DNA from 3 places in the Mesorhizobium sp. M1329 genome. Region 3 is predicted to be linked to each of the others. Evidence: predicted binding sites of a transcription regulator. Region 3 holds the regulator's gene; each other region holds the start of a gene.

Region 1 (5,355 bases), on a different contig from region 3:
AGGCGGCGTAGCGTGGCGGGAGCGGCCCGCAGGCCGATCAAAGCTGCTGGCTGCGGGCGAAAATGCGGCCGTAGTCGGGATCGTCGATCTCGGCGAAGTGATGGGAGCGCAGGAAGCGCTGCAGCCGGGGATTAGGTTTGGCGCACGTCGCGGCATGGACATTCCAACGGATGAGCCTGAATTGCCGATCGGTGGCATAGGCCCGGACAAGCCTCCACAAGACGAGCAGGACCGCCTTCGCCACCGCCGTCGATATGGGCAAGATTGACCAGAAGCGTGCCGTCATTGCGATTGAATTCGGCCAGGACGGTGGCGCTGCCATGGTAAAGGAAATCGGGCGGCCGAAGGCCAGCAATTGATCCTGGTCCGCGCGCGACAGTGCCCGCAAAACCTCCAGCGAGACGCCTTCAATTTCGAACCGCATTGGCTGGTTGACCATCGCCGGGTTGCTCGCTTTCGACCGATTATCCTAGTATGCTTGCCAGAAAGACAGCTGGTAGTCCTCCAGGTCTTTGGGCTCCGAAGCGAAAAACTCCACGACAAACCTTCGGTCCGGAAACCGCCATTGCAGTTTTGCTTCATAAATCTCCTTGAGGACTGAGCCAAGGAACACACGAGCTTGTCGCGAGAAATGTCGGCGGTGCCCAAGGCGTGAATATCGGCAATATGCAAGTGGTTCATGACCGCTTCCACAGACTGTCGCGTGGCGCCGGGGTTTCGTTCGAAGCTTCGCGGGCCCTCCTCGCTGAACCCTTCCATCAAAACGTAGCGTTCGAACGTTACGAACTCCGGCCAGAAAACAGTGCTGTACCCCACAGCAAGTGCAAATCGGCCCTCGCAGCCAACCCAGCTTTGTAAATCGATGCCGGTCCCATTGTTCCAGGCTGCCAATTCGGCTTTCATGCTGGCTGGAACATCCATATCCTTTCCTCCCGATCTTCACCTGTCATAAGTCTTTCAACGGCTGCTTTCCACTAGACCGACGCTTGTCGTCGCCAAATCTACGCCGTATGTCCAGGCGATGAGCGAGATCGAATTCCGTCGTGCGCAGGCGCCCGACCTGCCGGCGATCGTTGCAATGCTTGCCGACGATGTGCTCGGCGCAGACCGGGAAGACCCGTCCACACCGCTTGCGCCATCCTATCTCGATGCCTTCAGAGCAATCGATGCCGACCCCAACCAGTTGCTCGCCGTGGCCGTCGATGCCGGGCAAGTGGTCGGAACGCTGCAGCTCAGCTTCCTTCCAGGCATTTCGAGGAAAGGCGCCTGGCGCGGCCAGATCGAAGGCGTTCGCGTCGCCCGGCAATGGCGCTCTCGCGGCGTCGGCAAGCTGATGATCGAATGGGCGATTGAAACATGCCGTTCTCGTGGCTGCAGCCTCATTCAGCTCACCACGGACAATGGTCGACGGGAAGCGCACGCCTTCTACGAGCGCCTCGGTTTCACCGCGAGCCATCTCGGCTACAAGATGGGGTTGTAGGTCGGTTTTCCGCCTTTTGCGGGCTGTCCGTTTTCGATACGTTGCCGCCGTTTCCCGAAACTTGTACGAGAATCCGGCGGACTGGGAGGCTGGCAGTCCTTAGCGCACCACTGGCGGGTGTAAATGCTTGACGTGCTGCACGAGATTTGGGGAGAACTTTACTGGAATCCGCTCGATTGGCTTCCGTGGATTGGTGTGCAGATCCTGTTTGCCGCGATCGTCGGTGCGGTCCTGCAATGGTGGTTCAAGATAGGCATTGTAGCCTTTTTGTTCATTATCGTCCTCTCGCTGTCCGTTAATTTCGGCCGGCTTCCGGCGCCGGCCCTTACGGGAGCTGATCTGGCTCGGATGAATGCAGGGCTGCCGCAGACAACGGACAGCGTAACGATGGAGAACGTATCGTTCTCTCACCGCTTTCTCACTTACCACCTGTCCTCGACGCAACCGCTGGACGAAATCTTCTTCAAAGGCCTTCGGGAATCGGGCGCTTATACGGAGCAGTGCAAGACGCTGGGCAAATGGCTCGCCAGCCGCCGGATCAAGCGTATCGAGTACGTTTTCACATGGCTTGGTGGGGCGGAGACAATATCCATCGTCGATGCAGATTGCCGAACTGCAGTGTAACATTTCAGGCGTTAGGCCCGGCACCGAAACACACAGGCTGCCTGATGCGCAGGCTCAGCGAGCAAGAGTTCAAAGCCGGGCATTGACAAGCCGCCCCTTCGCCCTGCTCCATCCGCCCCATGATTTACGACCGGGCCTGGCTTGAAAAGGTCTTTCGCGCAAAACCCAATCAGAAGTTTCTGTTCTTTTGGGGCCACCAGCCGTCCAAGGACGGCCGCATAACCACGTCGTGCTTCAGTCAGTGGTGGCATGCGCCCTTTATCGTCGATGGCCTGAGCTATCCGACTGCCGAACACTGGATGATGGCCGAGAAGGCTCGCCTGTTCGGTGACGCTCAGACGGCAACGCAAATCCTCAGGGCGGCCAGCCCCAAGCAGGCAAAGCAACTTGGCCGCCAGGTGAGCGGCTTCGATGGCACCAAATGGGATGCCGACAAATATCGCATCGTCACCGAAGGGAGCTTTCAGAAGTTCCGCCAGAACGCGGCGCTGCGCGAATATCTGCTGTCGACGCATGACCGGGTGCTGGTCGAGGCGAGCCCTGTCGACCGGGTGTGGGGCATCGGTCTTGCGGCGGATGACGAGAGGGCGGTGAACCCGCTGCTGTGGCGCGGCGAGAACCTGTTGGGATTCGCGCTGATGCAGGCCCGCGATCGGCTGCGCGGCTGAACATTGCCGTCCGCCCGTCATCGGCGGCAGCCTCCGCGCTGCTTGACAATCCACCCACAATGTTCTCTTTATGTTCCTATCGCAACTCTAGACAATGCGGCGTTCGAGCCGCCGCGGGCGACGGGGCCGGATGGAAGCCAACATCCTCCACGCGGATCTGGATGCCTTCTATGCCTCGGTCGAACAATTGCTCGACCCGGCCTTGCGCGGCAAGCCGATTGCCGTCGGCGGCGGGGTAGTGCTCGCCGCATCCTATGAAGCCAAGGCGTTCGGCGTGCGCGGCGGCATGCCGGGACGGCGGGCGCGGGAACTCTGCCCGCAACTCATTTTCGTCGGCGGCCATTTCAAGGACTATCAGCGGCTGGGCGATGCGGCGATCAAGGTGCTCGGCGATTTCACGCCGGTGGTCGAGCGGATTTCGATCGACGAGGCCTTTGCCGACGTCGCCGGCTGCACCCATTTGTTCTCGCCGGCCGAGATCGCCGGCAAGATCCGCCGCCGCGTGCGGGCCGAGCTCGGCCTGCCGATCTCGGTCGGCGTAGCCCGCACCAAGCACCTGGCCAAGATCGCCTCACAGGTCGCAAAGCCCGACGGGCTGGTGGTGGTCGATCCGCGCCACGAGCTGGAGTTCCTGCATCACCTGCCGGTCGAGTTGATGTGGGGTGTCGGCCCGGTCACCAGGGAGCGGCTGGCCGGCATCGGCGTCAACACCATCGGCGAGCTGGCGAGAACCAATGGTGGGGCGCTGGAGCGCCTGCTCGGGCCGGCGGCGGGAGAGAAACTCAACGCGCTGGCGTGGAACCGCGATCCGCGCAAGCTCGAGACGCAGCGCCGCGCGCGATCGGCCGGCGCGCAATCGGCGCTTGGCCGAAAACCGGCCGAAGAGGACGTCTTCGTGCCCGCTTTGCTGCATCTGGCCGACAGGGTCGCCACCAGGTTGCGGGCGAAATCCCGGCCCGGCCGCACGGTGACGGTTCGCGTCCGCTTTGCCGATTTGCGTTCGGTGACGCGCTCGATCACGCTCGACCAACCGATTTCGGCAACCGCCATGCTGGCCGAGATCGCCGAGGCGCTGGTGCGCAAGGTGCTCATCGACCATCCGCACGAAAAGACAATCTCGCTGCTGGCGATCGCCGTATCGCATCTGGAGCAGCATGCCGGCCTGCAACTGGAACTGCCGCTCGGGCTCGACGATGACCGCCGCCGCCCCGGTACCCGGAAGGGCGCGGCGCGCTGGACCGCGGATCGCGCCATCGACAAGATCCGCGACCGCTTCGGCTGGGAGGCGGTCGGCTATGCCTCGGTCGCGCTCGGACTACAGCGGTCGGTTCCCGACGCCTTTCGCGAACTAGCCGAAAAGGAGTTGTAAATGGGCCGGGTTTTTCACCCTTCGACCGTTTCAATCTCCGCATCGACCAGGCACCACGGTGCATAGCGGAAGTCGCGGATCTGGATGACCTCATCGCCCGCCCATTCGACCAGCATGAAGCCGCGCACGGCGCCGTCGGCCGCTTGCGGGTTGCGGATGAGGATTGCCGGCCTGCCGTCGACGAAGCCGAGCGACAATGTCCAGTCGCTGATACGGTCGTAATTGCCGAAATAGGTCGACGCCTCGGCCTTGCCGCGCAGACGGACGCGGTTGACGACATCGAGCCGGACGTCCTCGGCTATCAGTGCCCTGACCGCGTCGAAGTCGCGCGCGTTGAACAGGTCGACATAGCGCCGCAGCCGGCGCTCGTCGTCGGCGTCGAGCCTCGGCGCGAGCGCCTGCTCGGGCTGCAGCGCCAGCAGCTTGAGCTGCGCCCGCCCGCGATGCAGCGCGGCCTTGGTGGCGGCGAGCGTCGCGCCGGTCACTTCGCAGGTCTCATGCAGGCTGAGGCCGAGCACGTCGACCAGGATCACGGCGCTGCGCTGCGACACCGAAAGCCGCATGAAGGAGCGCAGGCCGGTCTGGGCGGCGAGCCGGCTGTCGGCGCTGCCGGAGGGATCTTCGATCACGCTCATGTCGGCCTCGGTCATGCGCGACCTTTCCCGATTGCGCCGCCGCAGGTGATCCTGCGCGGCATTGTGGGCAATGCGAAACAGCCATTGCTCCGGCCGTTCGACCATGGCGCCGCCGTCGATCGCCTGTAGCGCCTTGATCAGCACCTCCTGGACGATGTCCTCGCCGTCGATCACCGAGCCGGCCATGCGCGCGCAGTAGCGATGCAGCCTTGGCCGCAACCCGACGAGCATCGCCTCCAAAGTCGCCCTGTTCATTTTCGGCGTAGCATCCCATTTCTGCGCGGGCGGCATGGCAGGCGCTATCCCGCCTTCTGATCCGCCAGCATACGGTAGTTGCCGATAACTTTGACAGGCGATCTCATTGCCGGGGTCGAACGGCGCTGCGCGTGGTTTTCCGTAAATGCCTTGAAGGTGGCAAGCCCGGTCAGCGCCGAGGAATCGCGGTCCTGGCCAACGATGTGGACGAACGAGCCGTCGTCCAGCTCGAGCACCAGATAGCGCACCGTCGGCGGTGCCGCCTCGCCCAGCGCTTCGAACACTTTTTCGACCAGCGCGCGGTTATCTGCCAGGTCGGCTTGG
Region 2 (5,355 bases), on a different contig from region 3:
TCACCGGACCAATTCGTCCCGTCGTCCAGCGCATTCGGCGCGATGCGGCGGACTGAGCGTTCGGGCACGTCACTCTCGACCGGGGCAAAGCGGTAGAGCCGCTGCTCGCCAATACGGTTGGCGAGCACGTCGATGAGATCGGTGATGTCGGGCTCCGGCTCCTCGACCAGTGAGGAGATGATCTGCTTGGCTCCGAAGGGCTCGGCGAGCGTCGCGGCCAGGGTCATCACCTCGATGCCGAAACCGGGATCGACAGTTTCGATCCGGTCGGTCAGGAGGCGGGTCAGACGTTTGATATCGCGCACTGGCACGGCGGTGCCGACGCGAATGGCCTCGATGCAGTTGTCGACGCGATGAAACAGCAGGTCCAATCGGCGGGCGCCGAGCCCCTTGGCCTCAAGCGCCTCGCAGAGCGCTGCCACGAGCTTGCCGGTATAGCGGGCGATGGTCTCGGCGGCGCCGATCGGCTCGCCGAAGGCTCGGCGAACCTCGATGAGTTCGGGAGAGCGGACGGGCTCGAAGGGCTCACTGCGCCGCCCCAACGCCTGATCGAGGCGACGGCCGAGTTCGGGCCCCAATCGCAAGGTGAGAGAGGCGCGCGGCGCCGCCTCGACATCGCCCACCCGCTCGAAGCCGAGAGTGAGCAGGCCTTCGACTATATCGTGGGGAAGTCGCAGGGCGCCGATCGGAAGACCGCGGATAATTGCCGGGGCCTGCCCCACTGGCGCGACGAAGGTCGGCCGGGCGAGGAAGCGTGCGCAGGCATGAGCGGCGCCCCACGTATCGGCGACAGCGGCGCGCGCCTCGATACCGGAGGAAGCCATGCGCGAGACCAGTCCCTCTAGCATGGCGTCCTCACCGCCATGCAGATGGTCGGCGCCTGTGGTGTCGATGATGAGACCGTCGGGCGGATCGGCGGCGACGATCGGGGCATAACGCAGTGACCAGAGCGCCATTCTATCGAGGGCCGCGGCATCGGCCGCAGCATCCAGGTCGAAACTCTGCAGGTTGGGCACCAGCACCTGGGCCTTGCTTGCCGGCATGCCGATGCGCAGGCCAGCCGCGCGCGCCGCCGCATCGGCGGCCAGCACGAGCCTCCGGTTTCCCTGCCGGCCGAGCATGACGATCGGGGTTTCAGCCGATGGCGCTGACTGGCCCATTGCGCGCCTTAGGCGATCGGTCGGCCAGGTCGGAAAATAGAGCGAGACGACCCTTGTCATCGCAGGCTTCCACTTCAAAATCGGCGCTTTCTCCCGCCCGTACCCGGATCAGCTCGAGCTGCCAGCGAGCGCGGCCGATACCGGGGACCGGCAAGGGACGGGAGGGGAGCGCGGTGACCCGCCAGCGGGTGACCGCAGCGGTTGGTTGTCCAAAATCGGTCGCTTCGGTTTGTCGTCGCCAACGGCGGATAGCGATGCCGATGGCGCCGGAGGCTTCGGCGGCGAGTTGCAGTCGGCGGGAGGCGGTCATGGAGACACGAACCAGTTCGGCAACGACGGCGCCTAGACCGCCATGGCGAAGCCCTTCTTCGAAGCAGGCAAGCACCGAAGCTTCGTCGCCCGCCTCGACATAGACGACACGGCCGGGCAGCAGCCCAGCCTGGGCGAGGGCTGGGGCGAAGAGATCCTGCCGGGTGACGCACCAGAGCACCTTCCCTTTTGTGCGCGCAGCAATCCCCGCAGCAAAGAGCGCCGCCGCGGCGCCATCGATCGCCCCGTTGCGGCCGCCGGCAACCTCGTGCAGCGCCCCGAGCGCCAGCCCGCCTCCCGGCAAGACCTTGTCGATAGCGGGAACGCCGAAGGGAAGTGTCGCACGGTTGCGCGCCGGCCCGCCTTCGAGGCGCGCGATTCGCTCGCGAAGCGCGGCGATAGCAGGGCTGGCGGCCGGCTGACCCATGAACAAAACACTCTCAAACTGTCTTCCCAATGGATTTCGGGGCTGGTATGTTCCTTATTTGTTCTCTTGGTGTCCGAGAGTCAATCGGACTCATTGCGCCGCTCCGAGAGTTGATCCCAGACTGCCCTTGATCGAGGCGCGGTTTATCTTGATATGTCGCAGGTGATGCAGGACGGCGAAGTGGGCGAGCGAAGCGACAGGGGCCAAGAAGCTGATGCGCCGCGGGAAGCGACGGCCGTCCTTCGCAAGATCATCCATGTCGACATGGATGCCTTCTTCGCCTCGGTCGAACAGCGCGACAACCCGGACCTGCGCGGCAAGCCGGTGGCAGTCGGCGGCTCGGCGGCGCGCGGTGTGGTGGCCGCTGCGAGCTACGAGGCCAGAAAGTTCGGGGTGCGGTCAGCCATGCCCTCGATCACCGCAAAACGCAAATGCCCCGAGTTGATCTTCGTGCCGCCGCGCTTTGACGCCTACCGGGCCGTCTCCCAGCAGATCCACGCAATCTTCGCCGAGCATACGCCACTCATCGAACCGCTCTCGCTCGACGAGGCCTATCTCGACGTCACCGATAATCTGCAGGGCATCCCGGTCGCGACCACGATCGCGGAAATGATCCGTGCGAAGATCAAGTCTGAGACCGGTCTGACGGCTTCGGCCGGCGTCAGCTACAACAAATTCCTGGCCAAGCTCGCCTCCGGCCAGAACAAGCCAGATGGGCTGTTCGTTATCACCCCGAAGCTTGGTCCGGCCTTTGTCGAGGCCTTGCCCGTGCGGAAATTTCATGGTGTTGGCCCGGCGACCGCTGATAAAATGGGTAGGCTCGGCATCGAGACCGGCGCCGATCTGCGTGCACAGAGCCTGGCGTTCCTGGAGGAGAAGTTCGGGAAAGCGGGTCCCTACTATTACTGGATCGCTCGCGGCATCGACGAACGCCCGGTGCGGGCCGACCGCGAGCGCAAGTCCGTGGGGGCCGAAGACACCTTTGCGAGCGATTTGTTTGACCTCGAAAGTGCTCGCAAGGAGCTGGCGCCATTGGTCGGTAAGGTGTGGCGCCATTGCCAGGAACGATCGATCCAGGGTCGCACGGTGACATTGAAGGTGAAATTCGCCGACTTCCAGCAGATCACGCGCAGCCGCACCATCGAAGGCGTCATCGAGGGCGAAGCCGACCTCGCGACCGTCAGTGGCACACTCCTCGAACAGCTGTTTCCCATCGCCAAGGGAATCCGCCTGCTCGGGGTGACACTTTCAAACCTAAGCGGAACGCGAACCGAGGCCGATCGGCAGATGTCGCTGACCATCTAGGACTGGCTGCTGCTATCGCACTGCTTTTCGGATGCGAGCTGTGAGGGTCTGCTCGACGTCGAAATAGCCTTCCCAGGCGTCGGGCTGCTGAGCCCGCGCAGCAGCCGCGAAAACGTCAAAGGCGCTGGCACTTTTGAAGGTCGGCAACTCATCCCAAGTAACCGGCACGGCGCACGACGCACCAGACCGCGCCCGGGTCGACCAGGGGCATATTGCCGTGGCGCCCTGGCCGTTGCGGAGATAGTCGAGAAACATCCGACCCTTGCGCTTCGCCTTGCTCATATTGGCGACGAAGCGCGACGGATCAGTCCGGGCGAGCAACTCAGCGAAGTCCTGAGAGAAGCCTTTGACCTCTTCCCAGTTGGCTTTGGGGACGAGCGGGACGACGACGTGAACGCCCTTGCCTCCGGATAGCAGAGGCCATGATTGGAGGCCGAGTGCCTCCAGAACGCCGCGGATGTCGAGGGCGGCCTGCTTGACGTCACCAAAGCCTAGGCCCTCGTCGGGGTCGATGTCGAAGATTATCCGGTGCGGCAGGCTCGGCTGCTGGCGCAGGCTCCCCCAAACGTGGAATTCGAGCACGTTCATCTGGATGCCGGCGATCAGCCCAGCCAGGTCATCGACCCAAAGAATGCGGCTCTCCTTGCCGGACATCTTCTCCAACTGTCCGTCATGGATTGCCTTGGGCATCCCCGGCAGCTTGTGCTTCTGAAAAAAGGTCTGCTGCAGGTCGCCGTCGGTGTCGCGCACCAGCGAAAGGGGCCGATCCTGGATGTGCGGCAGCATCCTCTCGCCGACCGCGGCGTAGTAGGCGGCTAGCGTTGCCTTTGTCACCTTGGTGCCGGGATACATGACCTTGTCTGGATGGGTCAGCTTGACGCCGACAGCAGCGGCGATCTCCTTGCCAATTCCCGGATCGAGATTGGCGGAGCCAAGAGTTGCCGGCGTCTTCGGCAGTTCCATCACCACCTGGTCGGCTCGCTTGTCTTCGCGCATACCTTGAAAACTTGGATGCCGCAGGCTGCCGTCCGGTGTCACCTCGGCATAGGTAACCTCGGCAACGAGTTCGGGCTTTACCCAGCGGGCGCGGCGCGCAATGTCGCGCGGCACGGAGACAAAGGCGGGTTTGTCTAGAGGCCGCTTCTCCAATTGTGCGAGAATGGATTTGCGCATCGCCTCGGTGAACCCCGTGCCTACGCGGCCGCGGTAGATCAGCTTTCCGTTCTCATAGGTACCGAGGATCAGCGATGCCATACCGCGGCCAGTATCGCTTGGGCGGTAGCCGCCGACCACGAATTCCTGTCGTTTCGTGCACTTGATCTTGAGCCAACTGGTTGTGCGGTCGCCGACATAGCGACTGTCGGCGCGCTTGGCGATGATGCCCTCGTGGCCGCCGGCGCACATGGTGTCAAAGACCTTCTTGCCATTGTCGGCGATGTGGCTGGAAAACTGTAGAATGTCGTCCGAATCCCGCTCGCCTAAGAGGGTCGCAAGGCATTCCTTGCGCTCGAGCACGGGCCGGCCGGTCAGTTCTTCGCCGTTCAATTCCAACAGGTCGAAGGCATAAAACTTGAGCGGCATGCCCGCGGCAATGCCGGTTTTCAGCATGGAGAAGTTGGTGCGGCCGTGGCTATCGATGGCCACGATCTCGCCGTCTATCAGGGCCGAACCTTTGGTGAGCACCTGAAGGGGCGGCAGGATCACCTTGAACTGCCGCGTCCAGTCGTGGCCGCTGCGGGTGTAGACGACAACCTCCGAGCCCGAGATGGCGACCTGGGCGCGATAGCCGTCGAACTTCATTTCGAAGAGCCAGTTGGCGCCCAGGGGAATGTCGTCTGTGAGCGTGCAGAGCTGGAACGGCCGAAACGTGGGGAGTGGGTATCGAGGGGTAGATTCTGAGTCCCTGCGCCTTGTGCGCTTTTTGCTGAGGGCGGCCTCTAGGGCCGGCATGCGGAACTCGAATACATGGCTCGATTCAATACTCTGCCCTAGGATTTTGTTCCACACGCGCGTCGATGAATTGAACCGGAAGAGTCCGGCTGCGTTGTTGGGGACTGGAACGCAATCCTTGGAGGACGAAAATGGCCACTACTCAAACAACTCGCGGGCGCAGCCAGGACCGCGCCAAGGTCGCTGGTGGGCAGGATCATGAAG
Region 3 (5,355 bases):
GTCTGCACCCAGCTCTTCCTCAAGCCGCTGCTGGCGCGGCTCGGCGGCCGCGCCTTTCAGCAGGATATACGTCAGGTGCGGCTCGGTGCTGCCATGCCGGCCAACGATCTCAGGCAAGATTATGTGCGGGCTGTTGTCACAGACGATGCCGGTACGCTCGTGGCGACGCCGTTCGGCATCCAGGACTCCTCGATGCTGAAAATGCTGGCCGATGCCAACGGGTTGATCGTCCGCGCGCCGTTCGCGCCTGCCGCGGCGGCGGGCTCCCCCTGCGACGTGCTGATGCTACGCTGAACCTGCCTCACTCCGAGATCAAGGTCCGGGTCAGCGGATGGTCTGGATCGGCCAAACCGTCGATGATGTTGAAATGATGCCGGTCAGGCTCGACCACCGAGCTGGTCGCGGCACCCAGGCCGATCCAGATGTTGGCCAGCAACGCGCTCTGGCGCAGGAATTCGGCGCGCTCGCCGCCGCCGGCCCAGCAGGTCAGGCAGGCCTTGTCCATCGGGCGCAGCAGCACCGGACTTTCGGCCTGCGCCTCGGCCTCATCGATCGCCAGCGTCTCGTTCATGCCGGTGCGCATGATCGGGCGCAAATCGTGCACCCCCGAGATCGACACCACGTGACGAACGCGCCGGACCACTTCGGGCGCCAGCGGCGTCGTCGCCGTAACCATCCGGCTAACAAGATGGCCGCCGGCCGAGTGTCCGGTCAGCATCAGCGGCCCTGCGACCATCGCCGCCGCTGTGCCGATCGCCGCGCCGACTTCCTTGACGATGCCGGCAACGCGTATCTGCGGACAGAGCGTGTAGGACGGCATCGCAACCGCATAGCCGCGATCAACAGCGCCAGCGGCAAGATGCGACCAGAAACTCTTGTCGAATGCCATCCAGTAGCCGCCATGGACGAACACCACGAGTCCCTTGGGCTTGGTGGCCGGCAGGATAAGATCGAGCCGATTGCGTGGCTTATCGCCATAGGCCAAGTCGAGCCGCGCCCTGCCCTCGGTCGAAAGCACGTCGCGGAAAACCCGAGCGGGCTCAACCCAGGCCGCCGGCCAGCGATCGCTGCTGGCTATGTTGGCGCCGTTGGCATAGGCGTTGTCCCAATCGGCAATGTGACGTTCGAACACCCTGCGCCCTCCCCTGGCAATATGGCCTTGCGACGTAGCGTGAGCATCGCGCGGCGCGTCGTCGCCAGCCTCACGGCTCCAGCTCTCGCATCAATCTCAAGTGACAGCCGTCTTGATGGCGAAGCGCGCATCCTTCCATGCACCGGTGCGCAGGATGTCCTCAAGTACTTCGACGGCCTGCCAGACATCGGCATAGCCGACATAGAGCGGGGTGAAGCCGAAGCGCATGGTCGATGGCGCGCGAAAATCGCCGATCACGCCACGTTCGATCAGCGCGCGCATGATCTGGTAGCCATGCTCATGCATGAATGAAATCTGGCTGCCGCGTTTTTCCCCATCGCGCGTGCTTTCGAGCGTGAGCCCGTAAGTGCCGCACTTTGCCTCGACAAGCTCGATGAACAGATCGGCCAGCGCGATGCTCTTCTTGCGCACCGCCGTCATGTCGACATCGTTCCAGATGTCGAGCGCGCCCTTAAGCGTGCGCATCGACAGGACCGGCTGCGTGCCGCACAGAAACCGGCGGATGCCGGTGCCGGCCGCATAGCCTGGCTCGAAGGCGAAGGGCCGTGCATGGCCCCACCAGCCGGTGAGCGGCTGCTGGATGTCGGCAAGATGCCGCTCAGCCGCATAGATGAAAGCAGGCGCGCCCGGGCCGCCATTCAGATATTTGTAGGTGCAGCCAACGGCAAAATCGGCGTTTGCCTTGTCGAGCTCGACTGGCATCGCTCCAGCGGTGTGGCAGAGATCCCAGACGATCATCGCCCCGGCTTCCTGGGCTCTGCGCGTCAGCGCCGGCATGTCGCGCAGTTCGCCCGACTTGTAGTTGACGTGGTTGACCAGCACCACAGCGGTGCGTTCGTCGATCAGCTCTTCGATGCTCGGCGCGTCGACCCCCGAGAGGCGCAGCAGCGTATCCTTTCGCGTCGAAGCCACACCCTCAGCCATGTAGAGGTCCGTCGGAAAACTATCGCCCTCGGCGACGATGACCTGCCGCTCCGGTCGCATGGCCATGGCGGCGTGCAGCAGTTTATAGATGTTGACCGACGTCGTGTCGCAGACCACCGTCTGGCCGGCCGCGGCACCGATCAGGCGCCCGAGCTGGTCGCCAAGTTCAAGCGGCATGTTGAACCAGCCGGCCGTGTTCCATGCGCGGATGAGATCATGCGACCATTCTTCGGTCGCGGCCTTGCGCAATTCATCGAAAGCGGCACGTGAAGCAGCTCCTAGCGAATTGCCGTCGAGATAGATCACTCCTTGCGGCAACACAAAGCGGTCGCGCATCGCGCGCAGCGGATCTGCGGCATCCATCGCCTTTATGGCCGCGAGATCGGGAATTCCTGTCATGATTTGCCTGCTCCCCCAAAATTCAATGCAACGCCGGATACGCATCGACTGTTCTTCCATCACCTGGTTGCGCGCAGGAAGGCTCCACCGGCGAGAAGCAGCCTAACCAGGCGGTGGAAACCAGGACTTAACCCGAGGTTGGCGTTTTGAGTTCGTTTCGTTCACGGTGCATTGACCAAACCGCACACTCGATAGGGGTTCACTTCCGTGCCCTCCGCCGACCGACGGCCGATGCCAATGTGGCCTTCCGGGAAGCCAGAAGGGCGCAAACGAAAGCAGAATCAAGGCGATGAGGCTCGCGACGGTGAAAGTGGGGTACCCCGGTTAGGGGACGTCGTTTGTTTCCCGAGCCTTAACGCATTCATTAAACTTTAAACAGTTGCGGAACACAACTGGAACAGATAGTGTTTGTTCTGGGTTTGTTTTTCTGATTCTGTTGGGGGTCGCTATGCTGACACGCAAACAACACGAACTGCTTATGTTCATCCACGAAAGATTGAAGGAAAGCGGTATCCCGCCTTCCTTCGACGAGATGAAGGAAGCGCTCGACCTGGCTTCCAAATCGGGAATCCACCGGCTGATTACGGCACTGGAGGAGCGCGGCTTCATTCGCCGTTTGCCCAACCGGGCCCGTGCGCTGGAGGTGCTGCGCCTGCCTGACTCGATCGCCCCCGGCCTCAATGCGGCACGCAAGTTCTCGCCGAGTGTCATCCAGGGCAGTCTTGGGCAAGGCGGTCCGCGGCAAGGCAAGCCGACATCGTCGCGCGTCCCTGCGGCCGGAAATGACGACGATGTCGTCGCCGCCGTTTCGATCCCGGTGATGGGCCGCATCGCCGCCGGTGTGCCGATCGACGCCATCCAGCACCAGACGCATTCGATTTCGGTGCCGCCGGATATGATCATGGGCGGCGAGCATTATGCGCTCGAGGTCAAAGGCGATTCGATGATCGAGGCTGGCATTTTCGACGGCGACACGGTGATCATCCGCAATGCCGATACGGCGAGCCCCGGTGAGATCGTGGTGGCACTGGTCGACGAGGAGGAAGCGACGCTGAAGCGGTTCCGCCGCAAGGGCGCTTCGATCGCCCTGGAAGCCGCCAATCCGGCCTACGAGACGCGCATCTTCGGACCAGACAGGGTCAAGGTGCAAGGCAAGCTCGTCGGACTGATCCGCCGCTACTGAGTTCCGCCCTTGGCGCCGGCTTTGGGTTTGTCGGCCCTGCGGTATGGCGGCAGGCCCCGTGCCGCGCGTGAAAATTTCCGCTGCACGTGCCAGGGCCGGTATGATTTTTCGACCGCGAAACGGATTTCGGCGCGTGTTGCAGCTTGTGGATCGAAATAGACGGCGGCACTTCCCGCGCGCGCCAGTTGCCGTTTGGTGACGACGAGGACCAGCCGGTCGTAGTAGCAGGGGTTATGGGCGGTGGCGTCGTCGATGACGATCAAACTGGCAAAGGCGCAGGCTGGCCGCGCAGTATCGCGGTCCTTGGCTTGTGCGATGATCGCGCCGGATGGATGCCTGGCAAGGCAGAGGCCGTCCGTGCAAATGAACGGCATACCCGGCGGTAGGTCGGCCGGATCGGCAATGTCGAATTGCGGATCGTTCTTTCCAGGTGTTTCCGGCGCGACGATAGCCTCTGATGTGAGCGCGCGTTTCCAGTTGTCGATGGTGAACTCATTCGGGCGTGCCCGGTTGACCGCGAGTTCACCGCTGTCGATCGGCAGCGCGACCAACCGTGCGTCCTCCGAGATCAATACATCGGGTACGCGCGTCTGGGTTGTCGTTAGCAAGCCGGCGAGCGCAAAAGGAAGTGCCGCCAGCCGCAACCAGGTCGTCGCCATGCTGGCAATGACAAGGGCGATCGTCACCAAAAGGACGGATCTCAGCGAAATCAGCCCAACCGCATCGATTGGCGAGCGCTCGGAGATCCACCCGGACAGGGCGATCATCGCCGTCAGCCCCTTGCCCATCACGTATAGGAAAGGCCCATCCGCGCCGAACGGCATCGCCAGCGCACTGAGGACGGCGAAGGGCATGACGACCAGTGAGACGATGGGCATGATGGCCAGATTGGCGAACAGGCTGAGCGGCGCCACGCGCTGGAAATGCCATATGGCGAAAAGCGCCGTGGCGCTCCCTGCAATGATTGAGGTCATCGCCAGGCCGCCCATGCCCAGCAGGACCTTTCGCGTGGCGAGGCGTAGCGGCGACCGCCGCGGCGGCGGCCTGGTGGCCCTGCCGGCGCGGTAGTCGGACCAGCCGGCATAGGCGCCGACAAGGGCCGCCGTCGCGGCGAAGGACATCTGGAAGCTCGGACCGACCACCTCGTGTGGCGACACCAGAATGACCGCGATGGCCGAGATCGCCAGGTTGCGCATGGTGAGCGCGGCCCGGTCGAACAGCACGGCGATAAGCATCACCGCCAGCATGATGAAGCTGCGTTCGGCCGCTACCACAATGCCGGAAAAGACGAGGTAGGCCGCAATCGAAAAAAGCGCGGCGGCCGCGGCATATTTCTTGACCGGCCGTCGCGATGAGAAATCGGGAAACAGCGCAAAGGCGCCGCGTAGCAGCGCCATGATGGTGCCGGCGACCAACGCCATATGCAGCCCCGAGATAGAGATGATGTGATAGATGCCTGTACGCCGCATCGCTTCGTTGATCTCCTCGGGAATGCCGGCGCGCACGCCGACGATCAGCGCAGCAGCAATCTCGCCCTCGGCGCCGCCGATGCGGCTGCGGATATGGTCGGCGATGGATTCGCGCGCGTCTTCGATCGCAGAAGAAAGCCGCGCGGCAAGCGGCATGCTGCCCGACGACACGACTTTCGGATTGCCGAGAAAAAAGCCGCTGCCGCCGATACCGGCGAAATAGCTGT

Evidence for each region. The regulator LexA, encoded in region 3, represses DNA repair genes until DNA is damaged. The targets are predictions, from matches to a motif close to TGTTCNNNNTGTGTTCNG.
Region 1: a site for LexA is predicted at 2,833-2,850, ahead of dinB (DNA polymerase IV). Genes of this name have one in related genera too.
Region 2: a site for LexA is predicted at 1,945-1,962, ahead of dinB (DNA polymerase IV). Genes of this name have one in related genera too.

The regions. Positions count from the first base shown of each region.
Region 1 is NZ_JAMYLN010000024.1:46,081-51,435, reverse strand. It holds gene NKH21_RS22585 (hypothetical protein) at 1-11, shown strand, start outside; gene NKH21_RS22580 (hypothetical protein) at 38-424, opposite strand; gene NKH21_RS22575 (GNAT family N-acetyltransferase) at 1,022-1,480, shown strand; gene NKH21_RS22570 (hypothetical protein) at 1,604-2,104, shown strand; gene ybiA (riboflavin biosynthesis intermediates N-glycosidase) at 2,224-2,772, shown strand; gene dinB (DNA polymerase IV) at 2,903-4,141, shown strand; gene NKH21_RS22555 (sigma-70 family RNA polymerase sigma factor) at 4,156-5,031, opposite strand; gene NKH21_RS22550 (hypothetical protein) at 5,076-5,355, opposite strand, start outside.
Region 2 is NZ_JAMYLN010000007.1:35,265-40,619, forward strand. It holds gene NKH21_RS09055 (Y-family DNA polymerase) at 1-1,220, opposite strand, end outside; gene NKH21_RS09060 (ImuA family protein) at 1,135-1,896, opposite strand; gene dinB (DNA polymerase IV) at 2,062-3,201, shown strand; gene ligD (DNA ligase D) at 3,214-5,151, opposite strand; gene NKH21_RS09075 (DUF3606 domain-containing protein) at 5,283-5,355, shown strand, end outside.
Region 3 is NZ_JAMYLN010000030.1:70,608-75,962, forward strand. It holds gene NKH21_RS25500 (molybdopterin molybdotransferase MoeA) at 1-294, shown strand, start outside; gene NKH21_RS25505 (hormone-sensitive lipase) at 302-1,132, opposite strand; gene kynU (kynureninase) at 1,229-2,476, opposite strand; gene lexA (transcriptional repressor LexA) at 2,925-3,659, shown strand; gene NKH21_RS25520 (ComEC/Rec2 family competence protein) at 3,653-5,355, opposite strand, start outside.